DNA from 2 places in the Cryobacterium psychrophilum genome. Region 2 is predicted to be linked to the other one. Evidence: predicted binding sites of a transcription regulator. Region 2 holds the regulator's gene; the other holds the start of a gene.

Region 1 (11,850 bases), 1.7 Mb from region 2:
CGACAAGGTGCGATTCTGCGACATTTGCGGCAACGTGTCCGAGCAGCCCACGTGCATGATCTGCCGCGATCCGCGTCGCAACGCGGCGCTCATCTGCGTGGTGGAAGAGGCCAAGGACGTTGTGGCGATCGAGCGCACTCGCGAGTTCAAGGGGCTGTACCACGTGCTCGGCGGGGCGATCAGCCCCATCGACGGCGTGGGTCCCGATGACCTTCGCATCCGCCAGCTGATGCAGCGCCTCGCCGACAACACGGTTCAGGAGATCATCATCGCGACCGATCCGAACCTCGAGGGAGAGGCCACCGCCACCTACCTGTCCCGGCTGCTCACGACGCTGGAGATTCGGGTGACCCGCCTGGCCTCGGGCCTCCCAGTTGGCGGCGACCTCGAGTACGCCGACGAGGTCACCCTCGGCCGTGCCTTCGAAGGGCGCCGCGAGGTCGCCCACTAGCTTCCGGCACCGGTGCTCGACGCGCAGGGTCAGAGTCGGAAAGGGCCATCCCGACGTGTCTCTGGGCCACACGGCGTCATATGGTGGGAGCCGCACGGCGCGACATTTATACTGGGGGCTTGGGGCCCTGCCCATCTTCCCCCAGCTCAGGAGTGCTACGTGGCTTTGATCGTGCAGAAGTTCGGCGGATCGTCCGTTGCCGACGCCGAAAGCATCAAGCGTGTCGCGAAACGAATCGTCGATACGCGCAAGGCCGGCAACGAAGTGGTCGTCGCCGTGTCGGCCATGGGTGATTCCACCGATGAGCTGCTCGACCTGGCCCACCAGGTCACCCCGTTGCCCGCGCCACGTGAGCTCGACATGCTGCTCACCGCGGGCGAACGCATCTCCATGGCGCTGCTCGCAATGGCCATCAAGAGCATGGGCTACGACGCCCGCTCGTTCACCGGCAGCCAGGCCGGCATGATCACCGACGCCCGCCACGGTTCGGCGCGCATTGTGGATGTAACCCCTGGCCGTATCCGCGACGCGCTCGACGAGGGCGCCGTCGCCATCGTGGCCGGCTTCCAGGGCTTCAACCGCGACACCAAAGACATCACGACCCTCGGTCGCGGCGGCTCCGACACAACTGCCGTCGCACTCGCGGCAGCATTGCACGCCGATGTCTGCGAGATCTACACGGATGTCGATGGTGTCTACACGGCCGACCCTCGCGTCGTGCCCAAGGCGCGCAAACTCGTCCGCGTTTCAAGCGAAGAGATGCTCGAGCTCGCGGCCGCCGGCGCGAAAGTCCTCTACATACGAGCCGTGGAATATGCTCGTCGCCATGGCGTCACGCTGCATGTACGGTCATCCTTTAATAACAACACCGGCACCATCGTCTACAACGCCGATACTGCCCGCGCGAATGGAGAGATAGTGGAAGAGCCAGTCATCGCCGGGGTCGCCGCCGACCTGAGTGAAGCAAAGGTGACCGTTGTCGGTGTTCCCGACATCCCCGGCAAGGCCGCCCTGATCTTCAAGATCGTCGCGAAGACCAACGCCAACGTCGACATGATCGTGCAGAACGTGTCCGCTGCCGCGACGGGTCTCACCGACATCTCCTTCACGCTGCCCAAGTCTGAGGGACAGCAGGTGCTCACCGCGCTCACCAACGAACAGCAGGACGTGGGCTTCGCGGGCCTGCAGTACGACGACCAGATCGGAAAGCTGGCCCTGGTCGGTGGAGGCATGCGCACCAACACGGGCGTGTCGGCCAGGCTTTTTGAGGCGCTGTTCGAGGCCGGAATCAACATCGAGATGATTTCCACGAGCGAGATTCGCATCTCGGTCGTCACCCGCGCCGACACCATCAACGAGGCCCTCCGAGTGGTGCACACCGCGTTCGGGCTCGACGCCGACTCCGACGCCCAGGTACACGGCGGAACCGGCCGCTAAGCCACACCAGCACCGAGTCCGCAAAACCCGGACGCATGACACCGTTCTACGTTAGGAAGCAAGTGAGCACCAACGCCGTAACCACCGCAGGAGTCAACATTGGCGTCGTCGGTGCCACCGGGCAGGTGGGTGCCGTTGTGCGCGCACTGCTGGCCGAGCGCAATTTTCCGGTGAAGAGCATCCGCTTCTTCGCGTCTGCCCGTTCCGCGGGCAACACCCTGCCCTTCAAGGGCGTCGATATCGTGATCGAAGACGCGGCGGTCGCCGACCCGACCGGCCTCGACGTGGCCATCTTCTCCGCCGGAGCGTCGCTGTCCAAGGTTCAGGCGCCACGCTTCGCCGCGGCCGGCGTCACCGTGATCGACAACTCCTCCGGTTGGCGCATGGACCCTGATGTGCCCCTCGTGGTGAGCGAGGTCAACCCCGAGGCCATCCACCTCGCCACCAAGGGCATCATCGCCAACCCCAACTGCACCACCATGGCCGCGATGCCCGTGCTCAAGGTGCTGCACGAAGCGGCCAGCCTGGAACGACTCATCGTGAGCACCTATCAGGCGGTGTCTGGCAGCGGCCTCGCCGGTGCCTTCGAGCTTGCCTCCCAGGTGCGCGTCGCTGTGCAGGACGAGAACCTGCTTGGCCTCGTGCATTCCGGCACGGCCGTCACGCTGCCGGAACCCACCATCTACGCGCGCCCCATCGCGTTCGACGTCATTCCGCTCGCCGGGTCCATCGTCCCCGACGGGAGCTTCGAAACCGACGAGGAACAGAAGCTGCGCAATGAGAGCCGCAAGATTCTGCAGCTGCCCGACCTGCGCGTCTCCGGCACGTGCGTGCGCGTTCCCGTCTTCACCGGGCACTCCCTCTCCATCAACGTGGAGTTCGCCCAGCCGCTGACGGTCGCGCATGCGAACGAATTGCTGGCGGATGCCCCCGGCGTCACGCTCACCGACGTGCCGACGCCCCTGCAGGCGGCCGGCCAGGACGCGAGCTTCGTCGGCCGTATTCGGCAGGACGAGGGCGTTCCCGACAACCGTGGCCTTGCCCTCTTCATCAGCAATGACAACCTCCGCAAGGGAGCAGCGCTCAACGCCGTGCAGATCGCTGAACTCGTTGCCGCGCAGCTCGGCACGGCTTAGCCGCGCCGGACATGGGCGTTCCCCGGCGCCCATATTCGGAAGGGTGCATGGGCCCGGAGACGACGATGCCGCGCCCGCCCGCAGAGTGATCGGAAACAAAGCCCCTCCGCGCGGCCGGAAAGCTGCGATGGCTGCGAGATGATCAGCAGGGCTGCCCGGGGCAGGGGCGCCCTGTCGGCCCCCGAACTGGTGGCGCTCTGCACTACACTCTGGCTTGTGAGGCGTAATCGGTTGTGGGACGGACTACGGCGGGCCGGGTTCGTGATTTTCATGGCCTACGGGATCGCCGCGATCGTCGGCGCCGTGACCCACCTGTTCCGGGGAACGATCACAGACTGGGTCATCGCCGCCATTGGCGTGGTATGCGTCGCCGCGCTCGAGAGCTACCGGTTCTGGGTGGGAGGGCCACCGTACCGCAGTCTTTCATTCACTCTGCCCGTCATTGCGTTGCCCATTCTCGCTCCTATGCTTGGGGACCCGGCTGCCGTGGGAGTGTTGGCCATTGGCACCGCCGTGCGCGCCATCGCTCGCACACATCGCTGGTCATTTTCCGCCTACGCTTCGGGCCTGGTTGGCGTGGGAGCTACCGTTAACCTCGTAGTCTTTCACGCGCTTCGCGGCGCTGACGTGGCGCAGGTCATGGCCGTGCTCATTGCGGCCGTCGCGTTCGTGGTGACGATCCTGACCGTGGAGACTGGGCGTCGCATGAGCATCGCGGCCCCGTGGGTGTTTGACGCCGCGGTCCCGACGTCGCCGTTGCGCGTCGCCATCGTTTTCGTCGGAGCAGCGGGCCTCACGGCCCTCGCCTCGTTGTGGAACAACCCTGCCCTGCCCTACTTTGATGAGTCGGTCCAGGCACGCAACGCGCTCGTCGTGCTTCTGCTCCTCACCCTGGTCACCGTGGCGGCACGGGGATCGGTGCGCCTGGCCAACATGCGACGGAGATTCAACGGCCTGATCCGCGGGACAGCCGCGCTCAACGCGAAGTCGTTCAGTCACGCTGCGGATTCCGAATCCTTCGCTGATCTCCTACGCCGTGCCGTCGGCGAGGCCATTGGAGCAGAAACGGTGAACCTGCGCAGCCATCCCGGTGACCCCCACGACATTGCCGCGGCCGTCACCCTCGTTGAGGGGCAGCTCCTCTTCATCGTTGCTCACCGAGATGGTATGGACGTCGCGTTCAGCCGCGATGACCAGCTCGCCCTCAATGCTCTCGCGCACACGACCGACGTTGTCGTGCAGACTCGGGACGACATCGGTGGCCTGACGCTGAGGGCCAATACCGATCCGCTCACCGGACTCCCCAACTATGGTGCCTTCCAGGAGGCGCTCGCCAACATCAACGATCACCGCGGCTACTCCGAGGCGCTTGCCGTGCTCTTTTTGGATCTCGACGATTTCAAGCGCCTCAATGATCGGCTCGGCCACCAGGCCGGCGACGACGTTCTTCGTGCGCTCGGTCATCGGTTGCATCTCGCCGTGCGTCCCTTCGACGTGGTCGCCCGCGTCGGCGGCGATGAATTCGTCATCATCCTCACGAGGTTGTCGTCGCTCGCCGAGGCCAAGCTCCTGGCCGAAAGCATCATGGCCGCGTCGGGGGAGCCGATGGTGATCGACAACACCACGGTGCATCCGCTTCTCAGCATCGGTTTGGCGTACTCCGCTCACCGTGAAACGGATGTCTCCCAGCTCGTTGTCGACGCCGACCGGAGCATGCTGTCGGTCAAGGAATCCCGCCGAAGTGGCGGTCCCGCCCATGAGAGCAGCATCAGCATTTCAGACCACCGGTCGCCGCAGGTGAACGATAGCGTGATCGACGCCATTCGAGAGAACCGTCTGGAAATGGCCTACCAGCCGATCGTGAGCCTCGTCACGAGCCAGATCTGGGCGTTCGAGGCGCTCGTGCGGTTCAGTGACCCCGAGATCGGTTCGCTGTCGCCGCCCGCGCTCGTGGCAAAGGCCAAGGGTCTGGGGCTGCTGGACGACCTCACGCGGCAGGTGGCCGAGAAGGCCATGGCCGCAGCGGCCGCGTTCCGGCTCGTTGAACCCCGCATTCTGTGCATGACCGTCAACGTGGAGGCGATGCAGGTTCTGCCCGAACGCCTGGGTATTTTCGTGGAAGAACTTGCCCATCGCTACCCTGAGATCTCCCTGTGCCTCGAACTGAACGAGCGCTCGGTGGCACGCGTATCACCGGCGCTGCGCGCCCAGGTCGACCACCTTCGAGACATCGGCATTCTCATCGCCCTCGATGACTACGGGTCGGAGGATTCCTCGGTGGACTCGCTCGTGCGGGTGCCGATGGACATTCTTAAGATCGACAAGAGCCTCGTGGACGATCTCGACGACGTGCGACAGCAGGAGGTGCTTATGGCGCTGCAGGGCTTTGGCGACAATCTCGAGTACTCCATGATCGTCGAGGGCGTCGAGGACGAGGTCATGGCGTCCCACCTGACCCGACTGGGTATTCGTGGTGCACAGGGCTTTCACTACGGCACCCCGCAGAGTACTGAAGACACGCTCGCCAGGCTCGAGAAGCACGGCGTTGAGGCCGTGGTGCCGCACCAACCGTTTGTGCCGGAGAACACCGCCCCGCCCCTCGTCTCGCTCGCTGAGGACAACGACGCCGTCGCGGTGTCCGGGCCGTGAGGGTCGAGCGCCGCCTCCCGGCACGGTTTCGCGCCACGCCGGCGGGGGAATGCGCCCCGGCCTCGCATGGTATCCGCTCAGTGACTAGCGTTAACACGTGAAACAACCACCTGTACCCGCGGAGGTTGAGGATTACTTCTTCGATCTTGCCCCGTCCGCCCGTGCCGTTCTGTACCCCGTGATCGACGCGGTGCGCGACGCCATGCCGCGCGGATACGAGCTCGGGATGCCGCACGGCATGCCCGGCTGGGTGATTCCGCTCAGCACCTACCCGAAGACCTACAACGGCCAGCCTTTGTCGTATGTGAGCCTCGCGGCGCAGAAGAATTACCACTCGCTGTATCTCATGGCGCTGTATGGCAACCCGGCAGCGGACGCCGCCTTCCGTGCCGAGTGGGCCGCCACCGGCCTCAAACTCAACATGGGGAAAAGCTGCCTCAGATTCAAGACCCTCGCCGACATAGACCTTGACATCGTCACCCGCTCGGTCGCAAGTCTGTCGGTCGAGGACTTCCTCGCCACCTACGAACGCATCAAGCGTTAGTCCCGACCAGCCCCGGGGGAGCGGGCGTCCCCGCCGTTCCCCCGTCGGCCCGTGACCCGGTTGGGCTCCCGGCCCGGCTTAAGGCGCTCCGGCGCCGCGATACACTCGGAAGCGTGAATTCAACGGAACCCGTAGACGTCGTTCTCATTGGCGGCGGTATCATGAGCGCTACTCTCGGCACCCTCCTTAAGGAGTTGCAGCCGTCCTGGCGGATCGAAGTGTACGAGCGACTGGGGGAAGCAGCGCAGGAAAGTTCAAATCCCTGGAACAACGCCGGCACCGGCCATGCGGCGCTGTGTGAGCTCAACTACATGCCGGAAGTGCCCGGGGGAAAACTCACCGCAGATAAGGCCGTGAGTATCAACGAGCAATTCCAGATCAGCCGTCAGTTGTGGGCGCACCTGGTCACGACCGGTGCGTTGCCCGAACCGGAGAAGTTCATCAACTCCACCCCGCACATGACCTTCGTGCGCGGCAAGGCGAACGTCGCCTACCTGCGCGAGCGTCATGAGGTGCTCAAGAATCAGCCGCTTTTCGCGGGCATGGAGTTCAGCGACGATCCGGAGGTCATTGGCCGCTGGACACCGCTGATCACCAAGAAGCGCCCGTCCGGGCAGAAGATCGCGGCCACGCGCAGCGATCTCGGAACCGACGTGGACTTCGGCGCCCTCACGACCTACATGTTCGATAACCTCGCCAAGCACGACGTCGAGGTGAAGATGAACCGACAGGTGACCAACCTGCAGCAGAACGTCGACGGCACCTGGCGCATCAACCTCCTGCGCCAGGTGGGGCAGACCCGCAGTACCGTCAACGCCAAATTCGTGTTCGTCGGCGCCGGCGGTGGCGGGCTCGCGCTGCTGCAGAAGAGCGGAATCCCCGAGATCAAGGGATTCGGAGGCTTCCCGATCAGCGGGCAGTTCCTGCGGACCACCAATCCCGATCTCGTGGCTCAGCACCAGGCGAAGGTCTATGGCAAGGCCGGGGTTGGTGCTCCGCCCATGTCGGTCCCGCACCTCGACACCCGCATTGTCGATGGCGAGATGTCGCTCCTGTTCGGCCCGTACGCCGGGTTCAGCCCGAAGTTCCTCAAGACCAGCACGTGGTTCGACCTGCCGTTCTCAATTCGCGCGCACAACCTCGGTCCCATGCTCGCCGTCGCCCGGCACAACTTTGACCTGATGAAGTACCTTGTCGGCGAGGTGTTCGCCTCCCGCAAAGCCAAGCTGAAGGCGCTGCAGGAGTTCGTTCCCACCGCCAAGATGGGCGACTGGGAGCTCATCACGGCCGGCCAGCGCGTGCAGGTGATGAAGAAGGATGCCGCCAAGGGTGGAATCCTGCAGATGGGTACCGAGGTGATCACCTCCGCCGATGGCAGCATCGCCGGACTGCTCGGGGCCTCGCCCGGAGCATCCACAGCCGCCCCGATCATGGTGGATCTGCTGGCCCGGTGCTTCCCCGACCGCATTGCGGGGTGGGAGCCGAAGATTCGCGCCATGATTCCGAGCCACGGCACCAAGCTGTCCGATGACCCGGCCGCTGCCGCCGCCTCGCTCGCCGCTACCGCCGCGGTTCTGCACCTCACCGCGTAGCCCGGCACCGCAGCCCGCGTCGAAAACACCCTCCCGGTTCCGGGAGGGTGTTTTCTGCGTCAACGGATGCCGACAATCTTGCACTCCGCTCGAAGTTGTGTTCGAATTGATGTATGCGATGGACGGGACAGGAACTCACGACGGAGCAGCCCGGGGCACTTCCGGGTCTCGCGCGTCTGAACAACTTCGTGCGCAGCGTGCAGACGCCGGATTTCGCCGGGATCACGTTTCACGAGATCCTGGCCAAGAGTGCGCTCAACCGGGTGCCCGGACAGAGTGAGTTGCCCTTGGGGTACACGATCAATCCCTACCGGGGTTGTTCGCACGCGTGTGCCTACTGCTTCGCTCGGCCGACGCACGAGTATCTCAACCTGGATGCGGGCAAAGACTTCGACAGCGAAATCATTGTCAAGGTGAACGTGGCCGAGGTGCTGCGCACAGAGCTCGCGAAGCCAACGTGGGGACGGCATCCGGTTGCGCTCGGTACCAACACTGATCCCTACCAGCGGGCGGAGGGGCGCTACCGGCTGATGCCCGGCATCATCGCAGCGCTCGCGGAGTCCGGCACGCCGCTGTCGATACTCACCAAGGGCACCCTGCTGCGCCGCGACCTGGACCTGCTCGCCGAAGCAAGTCGGCTCGTGCCGGTTGACCTTGCGCTCTCCATCGCCATCTACGACGATGATCTGCAGCAGTCCGTCGAGCCGGGAACGCCGTCCACCACGGCTCGGCTCGGCACGGTCACCGCGGTGCGCGAGCGCGGCCTGGAGTGCGGGGTGTTCATGATGCCGATTCTGCCGTTCCTCACCGACACTCGGGCGCACCTCGACGAGGCGCTCCGCCAGGCGAAAGCGGCCGGTGCATCGAATGTGCTGTACTGCGCGCTCAACCTCAAGCCCACCGTGAAGCAATGGTATTTCCAGTGGCTTGAGCGTGAGCACCCCGAGCTGCTGCCGCAGTACCGGGAACTGTTTGCCGGTGGCACCTATGCCGCGAAGGGCTACCGAACCTGGCTCGGGGAGCGCATGAAGCCCCTCGTTCGTGCGCATGGTCTCGAGCGGGGGCGCACTGATCCGGCCACAGGGGGACCGCGCTCGAGCGCCCTGGATGCCGCGCTCGCCACTGGCTCCGGGCCGCGGGCCGCCCCCGACGTTCGCCCTCCCGGTGACCTCATGGCCGGTTCGGCTCGGTCGCTCATCGCCGAGGAGCTTCCACCGCAGCTGTCGCCCCGACTCTTCTAGGCGGCACCGAAACCGACCAGAGCAATTCATGCCCTCACGCCCTCCCGGCACGCCGGTGTCCGGCGGAAGATTTCTGCTCGCGGGCGGCGCGCTCGTGCCGCCCATGATGCGGGCGGACTCCAAGCCTCAGATGGCATACTTAAACTGAAGGGGATTTGATGACTCTTGGATTACCGGGATACCTTGTTCAATCAGCGCTCAGTCGCGCCCTCGCACGGGCCGCCCACTGGTTTGGCCTGGTCTGCCTCACTGGCGCTCTCGCATCCGTTGCCATCCTGAGTTCCACCCGGGCCGGAGCCGAACTCTCCCTCACCATCGCCGTCATCCTCGCCATGGCCGGCCTCCTCGTTCTTCTCGCACGCCGCCGCAGCCTCCTCACCTCCTTCGCGTACCTGCTCACCGGCACGTTCTGCGTTTACGTCTTCAGCGACACCGTGCTGGGCGTTCCGGAGGAGATCTCGGCGTCGACCGTTTTTCTCATCGCCCTGCCCAAGATGGCCCTGATCATGGTGGGTGGCGCCGGGTCGGGACTTGTGGTCGGTGTCTTCTGGAGCACGGCCGGTTTCCTCCTCGCCGAGACGGCGGCTCTGCTCGCCGTCGTCCATTCCGGGGTCAATGCTGGCCGCGATTTCTTCACGGTGTCCGCCTATGTGTTCCTGACGGCGGTGTTGCTCGTCGCCGCACTCGGACGCCGCCGTGGAGCGCTCGCGCAGCCGGCGCTGCTCCGCGCTGCCCAGAACGATGCGGCGAGCCAGCTGCGGCATTCGCTTGACAACCGTTCGATCGCCGTGCTCAACGACACGATCGTCAGCCAACTCGTGACCCTCTCGCTGTCCGCGCCCGGTGAGCTCACCCCTCATGTTCGCGCGGGATTGCGCAACACGCTCGACTCCCTCCGAGGCACCGACTGGCTCGCTGACGATGGCGTCGACCCGCACGCCCCGGGCACCGGCTTACTCGCCGCCAGCGCGCTCTTTGCCGCCGTTGACCGATGCCGCACCGCAGGCCTCATGGTCGACGTGACGGGAGAGGCCGACGCACTGGATCGCCTCGACTCCTCGGTCGACCGCGAGCTCGCTCTCGCGGTCGAACACTGCCTCAATAACGTGCTGCTGCATGCCGGAATCGCAGCGGCCGAGGTCAGTGTTGAGCGCGACTCGGAGGGCGTTTCGGTGATGGTGGCGGATGCCGGTCGCGGCTTCACCCTGTCGGGTTCCGGTCGCGGGCGTCTCGGACTTCGCCAGTCCGTGCGTCGACGCATCGACCGAGTGGGAGGCTCCGTCACCATATGGACGCGGCCCGGCGCCGGCACCACCGTGCGCCTGACCGTACCGTTCGCAGCGCCGGTCCAGCCCGCGCCCGCCGCGTCACCCGGAGTGCGATGAACGCCCCCGATGCCACCCAGCAGCGGCTCGACCCGATCGGCGGGCTCGCCGTCTGGCCCCTGGCCCTCGTCACCGCCCTCATCGTGGTGGCGTACGCCGTTTTCTCCACGCTCACTCAGGCCGGCGAAGTGCGGTACCCGATGTTCGCGGCGCTCGCCGTGGTGTCCCTCGTTGGTGCGGCGGGCCTCCTCGTGTGGGCCTCGCTCCCCGAAAGCGCCCCGTTCCAAGCCGGCTCGAGTCTGGTCATGGTCGGGCTGGCCCTGCTTGCGTACATCCTTGAACAGGTTGGGATGTGGGGACACAACGCCTCTGTCCACAACGACTTCGGCCAGATTGCCCTCGGCCTCCTCATCATGGCCCTCGCACCTTTTCGGCCGTGGAGGGAGATTGCCCTTCTGGCCGCCGCCGCCGCGGTCGTCGTGGCGTGCGGGGCCTGGGTCCAGGCCGCCTACTTCGCCACCGGCACTCCGGCGCTCTTCGCCATCCTGGCTACCGTTCAGCTGCTCGCGCCGGCGCTGGCCGGCGCCGCCTACTGCCGTCAGGTGGTCAAGTCCATCCGCATCTGGCAAACGGATGCTCAACGGTCCATCCGTCTCCATACGGAAGCGAGCCGGGTGTCCCTGGCCGGACTGGTCGTTCACCAACGCCTCTGCGACCTCGACGCGAACGTGCTTCCCTTCCTGAGCGAGGTCCTCCAGCGCGGTTCCGTCACGGCCGTGGAGATCGACCGGGCGCGTCGCCTTGCCGATGAAGTGCGCGGCGCCCTGGTGGCCGAAACCGATCGAACCTGGCTGGATGACCTCGTGGCTCGCGAGAGTGCGGCGCTGACCGAGATACCGGCCGTGGTGCCCGCGAATGGTGCGGGCCCGAATGGTGCGGGCCCACTCGGCCTGGGCGTCGGCCGCGTGCACGATGACGAGCGCCGTGCCGCACGGTTCACTCCGCGGCAGCGCGCCGCTTTCGGCGCCCTTGTCGTGATGCTGTGCGCGCAGCCCGGGTTCGACCCGTCGAGCCTGGCCATTCTCATCTCTAGCGCGCGACAGGCCGAGTCCGCTGTCGACGCCGACGATGCCCGGCACTCCGAGGGCGCCGCGGTCGTGTTGCTTGAAGCCTCCGTCGCCTTGCCCGCCCGGCACCTTCGCGCCGTCGTGCACCCCTTCGTGGCCGTGTTGCGTGTCGAATTTTCCCGCGTTCACGTGGCGATACGTGGCCACCGACTGACCGTTCATCTCGACGCCGAGCACAGTGAAGCCGGGTACCGCAACGCCGACCGCGTGCAGGCCGGGGCCCTTCCGGTGGCCCCAACCAGAAACGAGCATTGATGGCTAAACTCTACTTCCGCTATGGCGCGATGAATAGCGGGAAGAGTACCTCCATGCTTCAAGCGGCATATAACTATGAGGAGCGTGGGCACC
Region 2 (11,850 bases):
TCGCGTTGCAGGTGGGCGACGCGCGGTGCAACCGGCGTTGAAGATGAGCTCATGAGCCTAGTTTATTCGCCTGCGGACGAAGCCGGTCGACCGAGGCGCTCAAGCGCCTCGAGGAACGCCGTCGTCTCGGTGCGGGTACCGGCCGTGACACGCAGGTGGCCGGCGATCCCAACGTCGCGGATGAGGATTCCCTCGGCCAGCAGCGCCTCGAAGATGGCGTGCGGATCCGGTACGCCGCCAAAGAGCACGAAGTTGCTCCCGCTCTCGTACGGGGAGTAGCCCAGACGCGCGAGTTCGACCACCAGACGGTCCCGCTGACCGCGAATTTCGTCCACCATGGCCAGCATCTCCTCGGAGTGGGCCAGCGCCGCGTTGGCGGCCGCCTGGGTGAAGGCCGACAGGTGGTACGGCAAGCGAACGAGGCGCAGGGCGTCTGTCACGGCGGGGTCGGCGGCGAGGTAGCCCACCCGGGCGCCGGCGAAGGCGAAGGCCTTGCTCATTGTGCGAGAGACAAGCAGGCGTTCGCGCCCCGGAAGCAGCGCAACGGCGCTCGGAGTGCCGTCCGGCTCGAACTCGGCGTAGGCCTCGTCTACAACAACGATCCCGCGGCTCGCCTCATAGACAGCGGTGATCGTGTCGAGGGACAAGCTCGTGCCCGTTGGGTTGTTGGGGGAACACAGAAACACGAGGTCGGGGTTTGTGCGCGTTACCCAGTCCGCCGCAGTCTCTGGTGACAGGTGAAAATCGGCATCGCGGTCGCCCTCGATCCACTCAGTTCCCGTGCCCGAGGCGAGAATGGAGTACATAGAGTAGGTGGGGGCAAACCCCAGTACGGACCGGCCGGGGCCGCCGAACGCCTGCAGCACCTGCTGCAGCACCTCGTTGGAGCCGTTGGCCGCCCAGATGTTCTCCCGGGTCAGTTCGTGGCCGAGGTATGCGGCGAGTCGATCCCGGAGCTCGGTGAACTCACGGTCGGGATACCGGTTCACGGTGAGAACCGCCTGAGCCAGGGCGCGCACAATGTCCAGAGCCACGGGCTCCGGTATCGGGTGCGTATTCTCATTCACGTTGAGGGCTACCGGCACGTGCAGTTGCGGAGCTCCATAGGGGATTTGACCGCGAAGGTCAGCGCGCAGGGGAAGATCATTGAGGCTGGTCACCCGTCAATGCTACGGCGACCCGGGGCCTCTCCCCCAACCCGCAGGTTCTCGGAGCGGAGTACGCGCGCGGGGGTTGGCCTCCGTCAGTAGCCGGCGGGCAGGGTGAGACGCTGACCGGGCTGCACGGAATCACCCTGCAACTGGTTGAGATCGATGATGTCGACAATGACATCTCGGGGGTCTGCGCTGGGGGCGATCGACTCGGCGAGGTTCCACAGGGTTTGGCCCGGGGCCACGGTGACGTACCGGAATGACACGAGTTCCGCGTGCAGGACAGCGCTCGAAGCGGCACCGGGCGTTGTCGCCTCGGCGATTCCTCCGTTCAGTGCCAGCATGATTGCCGCGACAACCAGTGGGGTCGCCGCGATCGTGGTGAGGACGATTCGTCCGCGCCGGGTCAGTCGAAATCGGGTGTTGGCCGCTGTTGCCGCATTGCCAGGTGCCGTGGTCATGTGTACGGTGCTGATGTCTACTGCCCTCATGTCGAACCTCCGGGTGATCTAATTCGGCGAGTTCCGCATCCGACTCTCGGCCGGGAGGGACGAATGCGAAACTATGTTCCGAATATAACTTCGAATATTCGAACAATCAACCCTTTCGCTTGCAATCTACCCAAATAGTTCGCGACACCCTCGAATAGATGTTTGTCTTGGCTGCGCAAACTGGATAAAGTTTCGATAGAGAAATTGTTCATTCCGAACTCAACCAGACACCACCGACATTCCCGTCTCACAGCCATCAGGCCCAGGCGGGACCGACTCGAGGAGCGAAAGCGTGACGAAAGACACCAGCGGTTCCCGCGACAAGGGCGGCACCAGGCGACGCAAGAGCCTGAGTGACCGCCAGCTCGCCATCCTTGACGTGATCCAACGCTCGGTCAGCCAGCGTGGGTATCCGCCAAGCATGCGAGAGATCGGCGACGCGGTGGGACTTGCTTCCCTATCGAGCGTCACCCATCAGCTCAACCAGCTTGAGCTGAGCGGCTATCTGCGCCGCGACCCCAACCGCCCCCGGGCGCTTGAGGTACTGATCGAAGTTCCCCGATCGGCAGAGGACACCGTCGTGCGCGAGGGCGAGGGCTCGGCGAGCCCCGCCCAGATCGGCGACGCGGCCATGGTTCCGCTCGTCGGGCGTATCGCTGCCGGCGTTCCCATCACGGCCGAGCAACAGATTGACGAGATCTTCCCTCTCCCCCGGCAGCTCGTGGGCAAGGGAGAGCTCTTCATGCTCAAGGTCATCGGCGAGTCGATGATCGACGCGGCCATCTGCGACGGGGACTGGGTCGTCATCCGTCAGCAGAAAACGGCCGAGAACGGCGAGATCGTCGCCGCCATGCTCGACAATGAGGCCACCGTCAAGGTCTTCCGGCAGCGGGACGGCCACACCTGGCTTCTCCCCCGCAACTCCAACTTCGAGCCCATCGTTGGCGACTTCGCCGAGATCCTCGGCAAGGTCGTGGCCGTTCTCCGATCCGTATAGCTACGACACACACACGACGCCGCGCGGCGAGAAGCACGGTATGTGCAGCTCCCCGCGCGGCGTCTGTTGTTTCGGCTAGGCCAGTACGGCAGCGACGATTCGTTCGCGAACGATCCGGGTCGCTTCGAGCATGTTCTTGAGCGAATCGACCGTCTCGGCATACCCGCGGGTCTTGAGACCGCAGTCGGGGTTCACCCAGACCTGTCGCGCCGGGATCGAGCCGAGTGCGGTTTCGAGCAGTTCCGTGAGTTCGGTGACACTCGGAACCCGCGGGGAGTGGATGTCCCATACTCCCGGCCCGATGCCGTGGTCGAAGCCACCGGCCTCGATGTCGTGCACCACCTCCATGCGCGAGCGCGCGGCCTCGATGCTCGTCACGTCGGCGTCGAGGTTCGCAATCGCGTCGATGACGACACCGAACTCCGAGTAGCAGAGGTGAGTGTGGATCTGGGTGGCGTCCGCGACGCCGGCCGTCGCCAGCCGGAAGGATCCGACCGACCAGTCGAGGTAGTCCGGCTGCTGCTCCTTCTTGAGCGGCAGTAGCTCCCGCAGTGCCGGCTCGTCAACCTGCACGATGCCGATACCGGCAGCCTCGAGGTCGCCGATCTCATCGCGCAACGCGAGCGCCACCTGACGGGCGGTCTCGCCCAGGGGCTGGTCGTCGCGAACGAATGACCAGGCGAGGATCGTCACCGGGCCGGTGAGCATGCCCTTGACCGGCTTCGTCGTGAGGCTCTGTGTGTACACGGACCAGTCCACGGTGATCGCCCGCGGCCGGGACACGTCGCCCCACAGAATGGACGGTCGGGTGCACCGGCTGCCATAGGACTGTACCCACCCGTTCTCGGTGACGGCGAAGCCGTCGAGGTTTTCGGCGAAGTACTGCACCATATCGTTGCGCTCGGGTTCGCCGTGCACGAGAACGTCAAGTCCGATCTCCTCCTGCAGCGCCACAACCCGAGCGATTTCGGCCTGCATGAGCGCACGGTACTCGGCCTCGGTAAGCGAGCCCTTGAGCAGCTGGGCACGTGCGCGCCGGATCTCACCGGTCTGGGGGAAGGATCCGATCGTGGTGGTCGGTAGCAGCGGCAGGCCGAGCGCCTCTTCCTGGGCCGCGAGCCGATCGACGTAGTCACCGCGAGAGAAGTCGGCGGCGCTGAGGGCGCCCGTACGCACGCGCACCGCGCCGTCGCGCACTCCCGGTGCCGCCTGGCGAGATTCCAGAGCAGCAGCGGCAGCGGCCAGTTCGGGTTCAATCGCTGCGGGACCGTCGAAGAGCCCGCGAGCCAAAACAGCCACCTGGGCGACCTTCTGGTCGGCAAAGGCGAGCCAGCTCGTGAGGTCCGCACCGAGCGATGACTCGTCCGTCACGTCGTGCGGCACGTGGAGCAACGATGTCGACGTCGCGATGGTCACCGACGGGGACAGCTCACGCAGCGCCTCGGCGCGGGTGAGGGCGTTCCGAAGGTCGCCCCTCCAGATGTTGTGCCCGTCGACCACGCCGGCCACGAGCACCTTGGTGGAGAGCCCCGGCGTCGACGCCGGTACGGCTCCGCGTACGAGGTCGATGCCGATGGCCTCCACCGAGGTGCCGGCGAGAACGGGAAGTGCATCGTCGAGGCTGCCGTAGGGAGCGGCCACGAAGATGGCCGGGCGGCGGTCCAGCTGTCCGAGGGTCGCGTACGTCGCGGCAAGCGCTCCGAGCGTTTCTGCGCGAGGCACGTCGATGCTTTCGCTCACGAGGCCGGGCTCATCCAGCTGCACCCACTCGGCTCCGGCTGCGGCGAGGCGGCCGAGGAGCTCAGCGTAGACGGGCACGAGATCATCCAGGCGCGACAGGGGCTGGAAGCCCACCGGCGCTTCGTCGCTCGGCTTGCTCAGCAGTAGGAACGTGATGGGGCCCACAATAACGGGCCGGGTGGTGAACCCAGCCGCCCGAGCCTCCTCGAATTCGCGCACAATTCGGTCACTCGCGAGCGAGAAGACCGTTTCCGGTCCGATCTCCGGCACGAGGTAGTGGTAGTTCGAGTCAAACCATTTGGTCATCTCAAGGGGCAGCTTGTCGCCCTCCCCGCGGGCCAGGGTGAAGTAGCCGGCGAGGTCGATTCGACCGTCAGCGCCCACGAGCGACGCGAAGCGTGAGGGCACCGCCCCGACGGTTACTGCGGCATCCAACACCTGGTCGTAGAACGAGAAGGACTCCGGGATCGATGAATCGGTGCGTCCCAGGCCGAGGGAAGCCAGACGCTCTCGGGTGCTTGAGCGCAGGCCGGCGGCAGTGCCCTCGAGTTCGTCGGCACTGGTCGCGCCGCTCCAGAAGGCCTCGACGGCCTTCTTGAGCTCACGACGGCGCCCAATGCGCGGGTAGCCGAGGATCGTTCCGGACGGGAATTCGGGGATGGTTGTCATGCTGATTTCCTGACTGGATAGGCCACCGAAAAGGCGGGATAGCTGGAAGCTGAACGGGTGGAAGCGGGGTGAAGTTTGCGGGTGTCGAGGGCGCCGCATCGGTGCAGCACCTCGAGCACGGTTGGGTGCTGGTTGAAGGCATAGAGGTGCAGGCCAGGGGCGCCACCGTCGAGGACCTGCTGCGCGAGCTGGGTCGCATGCGCGATACCGATCTCCCTCTGGCCTTCCGGGGTCGGTTCGACCTCGAGTTGGATGGCGAGGTCCGACGGCAACTCCTCGCCGGAAAGTTCGAGGATGCGCCGCAGCCGACCGGGGCTCGTGACGGGCATGATCCCGGGCAGGATCGGAAACTCGACGCCGGCGCGGCGGGCCCGCTCGATGAAAGTGAGGTAGTCGTCGGCGTGGAAGAACAGCTGGGTGATCCCGAGGTTGGCGCCGGCGGCCTGCTTGGCCAGCAGCGTGTCGATGTCCTGCGATGTGGCGCGGGACCGTGGGTGACCATTGGGGAACCCGGCCACGGCAATGCGCACCTTGTCGCGCTCCGTCTTCACGCCGCGGGCGCCCGGCAGGCCGGGAATGACCGTCTCCCGGTAGGGCACGCGCTCGGCCTGCACCCGGTGAATCAGCTGTACGAGCTCGGCGGCGCTGTGCAGGTCGCCGAGGAACGTCTCTCCCTCGGCAACCCCCTGCGGCGGGTCGCCGCGCAGCGCGAGGAAACTGCGCACACCCGCGTCGAGAAACTCCCGAATCAGCACGCTGGCCTCGACATTGGAGGATCCCACGCACGTGAGGTGCGCCATCGGGTCCACCGTCGTGTGCTCGAGAATGTACCGCAGCACCTCGAGCGATGAGGAACGAGACGAGCCGTTGGCCCCGTAGGTCACGGAGAGGAACTCGGGTCCGGCCGCCGCGAGGTGGTCGATTGTTGTGTGCAGGGCGGATACCGCGGCATCCGTTTTCGGCGGATACAGCTCAAACGAGAACGGCACGTGCGTCGTGCGCGGTGTCGATGTCGTCGTCTCGGTCATCGGGTTCCTCATTCGGCAGAAGCGGTGGAAAGTGCGGCCGGGCGGCCGCGGACCATCAGCGGAGCTGACAGTGACTCGCGGGCGGGTGCCGGGCTCGGCTGTCGCTCCATGCCGCGGGAGAAAATCCCCGGGCAACGATTGTGTAGAAATCTACAACACTCCCAACCGGCACGTCGGAGTGTGACGCCGCGTGACTCGAGTGTGCTCAGAGTGCGGACCGCGCGCGCAAAAAAGCCGCCAGCCGTCGACGAGTGTCGGCGGGCTGGCGGCTTTCGACGCCGCGGCTGGGGTCAGTCGGTGACGGCGGGCTGCTGCACGAATGGGGTGAAGTGCGGCGCGATCTCCGACGTGACGAACGCCGTGATGAGCGTGCCCGCTTCCACATACTCGGTCGAGACGACCCGTCCCTCGTCGTGCAGCAGCGCGATGAGGTCACCGCGTTCGTAGGGGACGAGCAGGTGGAGTTCGATCTGTGGCGTGGGCAGCAGCTCTGAGATGGCGGCGAGCACGGTGTCAATGCCCTCGCCGCTTCGCGCGGAGACGAACGTGGCGTGTGGCTCAAGGCCACGCAACACGAGGCGATCGTCTTCGCTGATGAGGTCGCTCTTGTTGAAGACCACGAGCTCGGGAATGTCCCGGGCGCCAACCTCGGAGATGACGTCGCGCACGGTGGACAGTTGGCTCACCGGGTCGGGGTGTGACCCATCGACGACGTGCACGATGACGTCGGCGTCCGCGACCTCCTCGAGCGTCGAGCGGAAGGCCTCGACCAGCTGGTGCGGCAGGTTGCGCACGAAACCGACCGTGTCGGTGAGCGTATACAGGCGCCCGTCCTCGGTCGTGGACTTGCGCACGGTGGCGTCGAGGGTCGCGAACAGGGAGTTCTCCACGAGCACACCGGCGCGGGTGATGCGGTTGAGCAGGCTCGACTTGCCCGCGTTCGTGTAACCCACAATGGCGACGGAGGGAACGGCGTTGCGCTTGCGGTTGGCCCGCTTCGCAATCCGCGCCGGCTTCATCTCGATCATCTGCTTGCGCAGGCGAGACATTCGGGTGTGGATGCGACGGCGATCGAGTTCGATTTTCGTCTCACCGGGTCCGCGCGACCCCATGCCGGCTCCCGCACCACCGACCTGGCCACCCGCCTGGCGGGACATGGAGTCACCCCAACCACGCAGGCGCGGAAGCAGGTACGCCAACTGGGCGAGCTCGACCTGGGCCTTGCCCTCCCGGCTCGTGGCGTGCTGGCTGAAGATGTCAAGGATGACGGCGGTGCGGTCGATGACCTTGACCTTCACCACGTCTTCGAGGGCGCGTCGCTGGCTCGGGGCCAGCTCGGTGTCGGCGATCACGGTGTCGGCACCCATCGCCTTGACGATGTTCGCGACTTCCTCCGCCTTGCCCTTACCCAGGTACGTGCTGGGATCGGGTGTGGCGCGGCGCTGCAGCAGGCCGTCCAGCACCGTGGCGCCGGCCGTCTCGGCAAGGGCCGCAAGTTCGCGCATGGAATTCTCGGCGTCCGCGACCGTGCCGTGGGAGTACACCCCCACGAGCACGACGTTTTCGAGGCGAAGCTGCCGGTATTCGACCTCGGTGACGTCTTGAAGCTCGGTGGAGAGACCGCCGACGCGCCGGAGCGCGTTCCGGTCCTCACGCTGGGTCTGCTCACCGTCGAAGTCGTTGCTGTGTTTCACGGTGGAGGCCGGTTCGGCCTGCAACGCCTGCGCTGACCCGCTGGTAAAAAGCGAATAGCCGGCAGCACGACTTTCGGTGCTCGCAAGCACCCGGGCTACTACATCGTCATCATCATGGGGCACGATTGAATCAATCATTCCTTTAACTCTAGTTCAATGAACTCGGATAGGTTCCATTTATGTCGTCCGACCACTACTTCTCCCCCGCACCCGGCACGGAATTGCGAACGCGCACCATTGAGGTCGAGCTCAACGGCGCCACGCACGAGGTGACCACAGCCAACAACGTCTTCAGCCCTGGGCATATTGATACCGGTACCGAGGTACTGATCAAGTACGCCCCGGCGCCACCGCTCGCGGGCGATTTCCTGGACCTGGGGTGCGGCTGGGGCCCGATCTCCCTCCACCTCGCGCTCGTCTCCCCCGAGGCGACCATCTGGGCCGTTGACGTCAACGAACGAGCCCTGGCACTCGTGCGCATGAATGCGGAGCGCCTCGGCCTCACGAATATTCGCGCGGTCCTTCCCGGCGACGTACCTGAGGACATCCGTTTTCGCACCATCTGGTCGAACCCGCCCATTCGAGTGGGCAAGGACGAACTGCACAAACTCATGCAGACCTGGCTGCCGCGCCTCGAACCCGGTTCGGATGCCTGGCTCGTCGTGCAGCGCAATCTCGGTTCGGACTCGCTGCAGCGCTGGCTCGAGGCCGAACTGAGCGATGAGTGCACGGTGTCCCGGGAATCGATCAGCAAGGGCTTCCGGGTGATGCGCGTCGACCGCGCGTCGACCATCTGACAGGTCGGCGGCACGGTCGAAGGCTAGCCGAGGGCGAGGACCCCGTCGAACACCAGGTCGGCGGGGCCGGAGAGGGAGACGTGTTCACCGTCTTCGGTCGGGAACATTCGTACGCCGAGCACGCCGCCCGGCACCTCGACGCGCCACTGGTTCGGTGCCCCTGGGCCTGCCCAGTGCCGGGTGGCCAGAGCCGCCGCTGCGGCGCCCGTGCCGCACGACAGGGTCTCCCCGCTTCCGCGCTCGTGCACGCGCATCCGGATCCGTCCGACGCCGTTGACCACGAGGGGCTCATGCGGGACAACGAGCTCCACATTGGCGCCGTCGGCCGCTTCGGGCTCGAGCTGGGGAATGAACGTGAGGTCGGCGGATTCGAGCTCTTCATCGTCGGCGAGGGCGACGACCACGTGCGGGTTGCCCAGGTTGATGCCGAGGCCCGGGCGGGCGATCGACAGGTTTTTCACGCGCACGAGCGGCTCACCGCCGTCGAGACGCCAGCGTCCAAGATCAACCTGATAGCCGGTGGCGTTGCGCTGAACGTCACGCACGCCCGCTCGTGTTCCGATAGCGAGCGTGTCGCCCACCGCAAGGGTGGCGAGCCCGTTGTCGAGCAGGAAGCGCGTGTACACGCGGATGCCGTTGCCGCACATCTCGCTGACGGAGCCGTCGGCATTCCAATAGTCCATGAACCACTCGGCGTGGTTGTCCTCGGCGAGGGCGGCGGCGCCCGCGGCGATGTTCGCGGACCGAACGGCCCGAATGATTCCGTCGCCGCCGACGCCGAACTTGCGGTCACACACGGCGCGGATCTGTTCGGTGCTGAGCTCCATGTGTCCGTCCGGGTCCGCAAACAGAACGAAGTCGTTGCCGGTGCCGTGACCCTTGGTGAAGTTCAGATTAGTGCCCATGCGCCCAGTTTAGGCGACTGGCACGGTGGGGACGGGGTCGGGGGCGCCGCGGCGAATGTGCACGAGCGCCTGCTCGAGGCGATCGGGCGCATCGGCGTCGATCCACAACGTGGGGTAGCGCTTGAACCAGCTCACCTGCCGGCGAGCGTAGCGCCGGGTGAGCTGTTGGGTGCTCTCAATCGCCTCAGCGCGGGTCAACGTGCCGTGCAGCTCGCCGAGGGCCTGCGCGTAGCCGATGGCCCGGCTCGCCGTAATCCCCCGCTCGAGGCCGACGGCGAGCAAGCCCTCAGCCTCCGCCACGATCCCGTCGGCCCACATGCCTTCAACCCGGGCGTCGAGCCGGGGTGTGAGGTCTTCCCGCGGCACCCGAAGGCCCAGAGTGACGGTCGGGCGCCAATAGACGGGGTCAGCGGGGAGCACGGCGATGTGCGGTGCACCGGTGAGCTCGACGACTTCGAGGGCTCGCACAAGGCGTCGTCCGTTGCTGGAGCCGATGCGCGCCGCGGCTTCGGGGTCAACGGCCTTGAGGCGCGCGTACATGCTGCCAGGGCCGGTTGCCGTGAGTTCGGCCTCCAGCCGGGCGCGCAGCGCGGGGTCGGTGCCGGGAAAACGAAAGTCGTACACGACGGAGGACACGTAGAGCCCGGAACCGCCGACGAGGATGGGCGTTGCTCCCCGCTCCAGGATGTCGGAAATGACCTCGCGGGCGTCGCGCTGGTAGTTGGACACCGTGGCTTCGTCGGTGACCTCGAGGGTATCGAGCATTCGGTGTGGAATGCCGCGCCGCTCAGCCACCGGAAGCTTCGCGGTTCCCACGTCCATACCCCGATAGAGCTGCATCGCATCGGCGTTGACGATCTCGCACGGTTGGCCGCGGGAGGCGAGGTTTTCGGCGACGTCAAGGGACAGCGCCGATTTGCCGGTTCCGGTGGATCCGACGATCACGATCAGCGGATGCGCATCCTGGCCGGCAACGTGCAGCCGGTCGGCGCCGACTTCCTGAGCCGCACCGAACTCGTGACGAGAGTCGAGCACCGCTCTAGCGCTGCCCGTCATTGACATCGTAGATCGGAACGGTCGAGGCCCCGCTTGGCAGCCCCGGCGCTGTTGCGTCGGTGCTCGCGTCGCGGACCCGCAGCGCGGGCAGCCACACGGCGCCGGACGATGCCGGAGCATGCGCAGGAACCCCACAGGACTCGGCCTCGCCTCGGTCCCACGCCTCGCCGGCCCGGGTGGCGCGGATGAGCAGCGGCGCCTGGTCGCTCGAATCCGCGATGAGGTGGAAGGGTGCGGCCTCCGTGATGACGACGGTCACCATGTCGCCGGGGCGAGGGCGTGCCGACCCGGCCGGAACATCAAAGTGCACGAGGCGGCTGTCGGGCGCGCGGCCGCTCATCCGGTGGGTGTCTGCGTCTTTGCGGCCCTCGCCATTGGCGACGAGCAACTCGACTCGCGTGCCGATCAGCGCCTTGTTCTCTTCCCATGCGATGCGGTTCTGAAGCTCAGCCAACCGCTCGTAGCGCTCCTGCACGACCGCTTTCGGTACCTGGTCGGGCATGGTGGCGGCCGGTGTGCCGGGGCGAATGGAGTATTGGAAGGTGAAAGCCGTGGCGAACCGGGCCTCCTCGACCACTCGGAGTGTCTCCTGGAAGTCTTCTTCGGTTTCGCCGGGGAACCCCACGATGATATCGGTGCTGATGGCCGCGTTCGGCATCTGCGCACGCACGCGTTCCAGGATGCCCAGAAACTTCGTGGAGCGGTAGGAGCGACGCATGGCCTTGAGCACGCGGTCCGATCCGGACTGCAGCGGCATGTGCAGCTGCGGCATCACGGCGGGAGTGTCGGCCATAGCGTCGATGACATCATCGGTGAACGCTGCCGGGTGCGGGCTGGTGAAACGGATGCGTTCCAATCCCTCGATCTTGCCGGCCGCGCGCAGGAGCTTGCCGAAGGCGAGACGGTCGCCGAACTCGACACCGTAGGAGTTGACGTTCTGACCCAGCAGGGTGACCTCGATGGCACCGTCATCGACGAGTGCCTGAATCTCCGCGAGGATCTCGCCGGGGCGGCGGTCTTTCTCCTTGCCCCGGAGTGCCGGCACGATGCAGAACGTGCAGGTGTTGTTGCAGCCGACGGAGATGGACACCCAACCGCTGTAGCTGGAGTCTCGTTTGGTGGGAAGCGTCGACGGGAACGTCTCGAGGGATTCCAGGATCTCCAGCTGAGCCTCGCCGTTGTGGCGGGACCGCTCAAGCAGACTGGGAAGCGATCCCATGTTGTGTGTGCCGAACACGACATCCACCCAGGGGGCCTTGTCGAGAATGGTGGTCTTGTCTTTCTGGGCGAGGCATCCGCCGACGGCGATCTGCATGCCGGAG

Evidence for each region. The regulator LexA, encoded in region 2, represses DNA repair genes until DNA is damaged. The targets are predictions, from matches to a motif close to TCGAACANNTGTTCGA.
Region 1: a site for LexA is predicted at 7,899-7,914, ahead of EDD25_RS11240 (Rv2578c family radical SAM protein). Genes of this name have one in related genera too.

What each region holds. Positions count from the first base shown of each region.
Region 1 covers NZ_SODI01000001.1:2,377,530-2,389,379, forward strand. Annotated here, with positions in the region: gene recR (recombination mediator RecR) at 1-451, shown strand, start outside; gene EDD25_RS11215 (aspartate kinase) at 611-1,888, shown strand; gene EDD25_RS11220 (aspartate-semialdehyde dehydrogenase) at 1,924-3,024, shown strand; gene EDD25_RS11225 (EAL domain-containing protein) at 3,241-5,673, shown strand; gene EDD25_RS11230 (DUF1801 domain-containing protein) at 5,771-6,217, shown strand; gene EDD25_RS11235 (malate:quinone oxidoreductase) at 6,379-7,809, shown strand; gene EDD25_RS11240 (Rv2578c family radical SAM protein) at 7,923-9,050, shown strand; gene EDD25_RS11245 (sensor histidine kinase) at 9,209-10,435, shown strand; gene EDD25_RS11250 (hypothetical protein) at 10,432-11,757, shown strand; gene EDD25_RS11255 (thymidine kinase) at 11,757-11,850, shown strand, end outside.
Region 2 covers NZ_SODI01000001.1:697,370-709,219, forward strand. Annotated here, with positions in the region: gene hisB (imidazoleglycerol-phosphate dehydratase HisB) at 1-53, opposite strand, end outside; gene EDD25_RS03290 (histidinol-phosphate transaminase) at 63-1,160, opposite strand; gene EDD25_RS03295 (LysM peptidoglycan-binding domain-containing protein) at 1,244-1,642, opposite strand; gene lexA (transcriptional repressor LexA) at 1,935-2,639, shown strand; gene metE (5-methyltetrahydropteroyltriglutamate--homocysteine S-methyltransferase) at 2,715-5,048, opposite strand; gene EDD25_RS03310 (methylenetetrahydrofolate reductase) at 5,045-6,076, opposite strand; gene hflX (GTPase HflX) at 6,367-7,908, opposite strand; gene EDD25_RS03320 (class I SAM-dependent methyltransferase) at 7,950-8,567, shown strand; gene dapF (diaminopimelate epimerase) at 8,591-9,472, opposite strand; gene miaA (tRNA (adenosine(37)-N6)-dimethylallyltransferase MiaA) at 9,482-10,453, opposite strand; gene miaB (tRNA (N6-isopentenyl adenosine(37)-C2)-methylthiotransferase MiaB) at 10,512-11,850, opposite strand, start outside.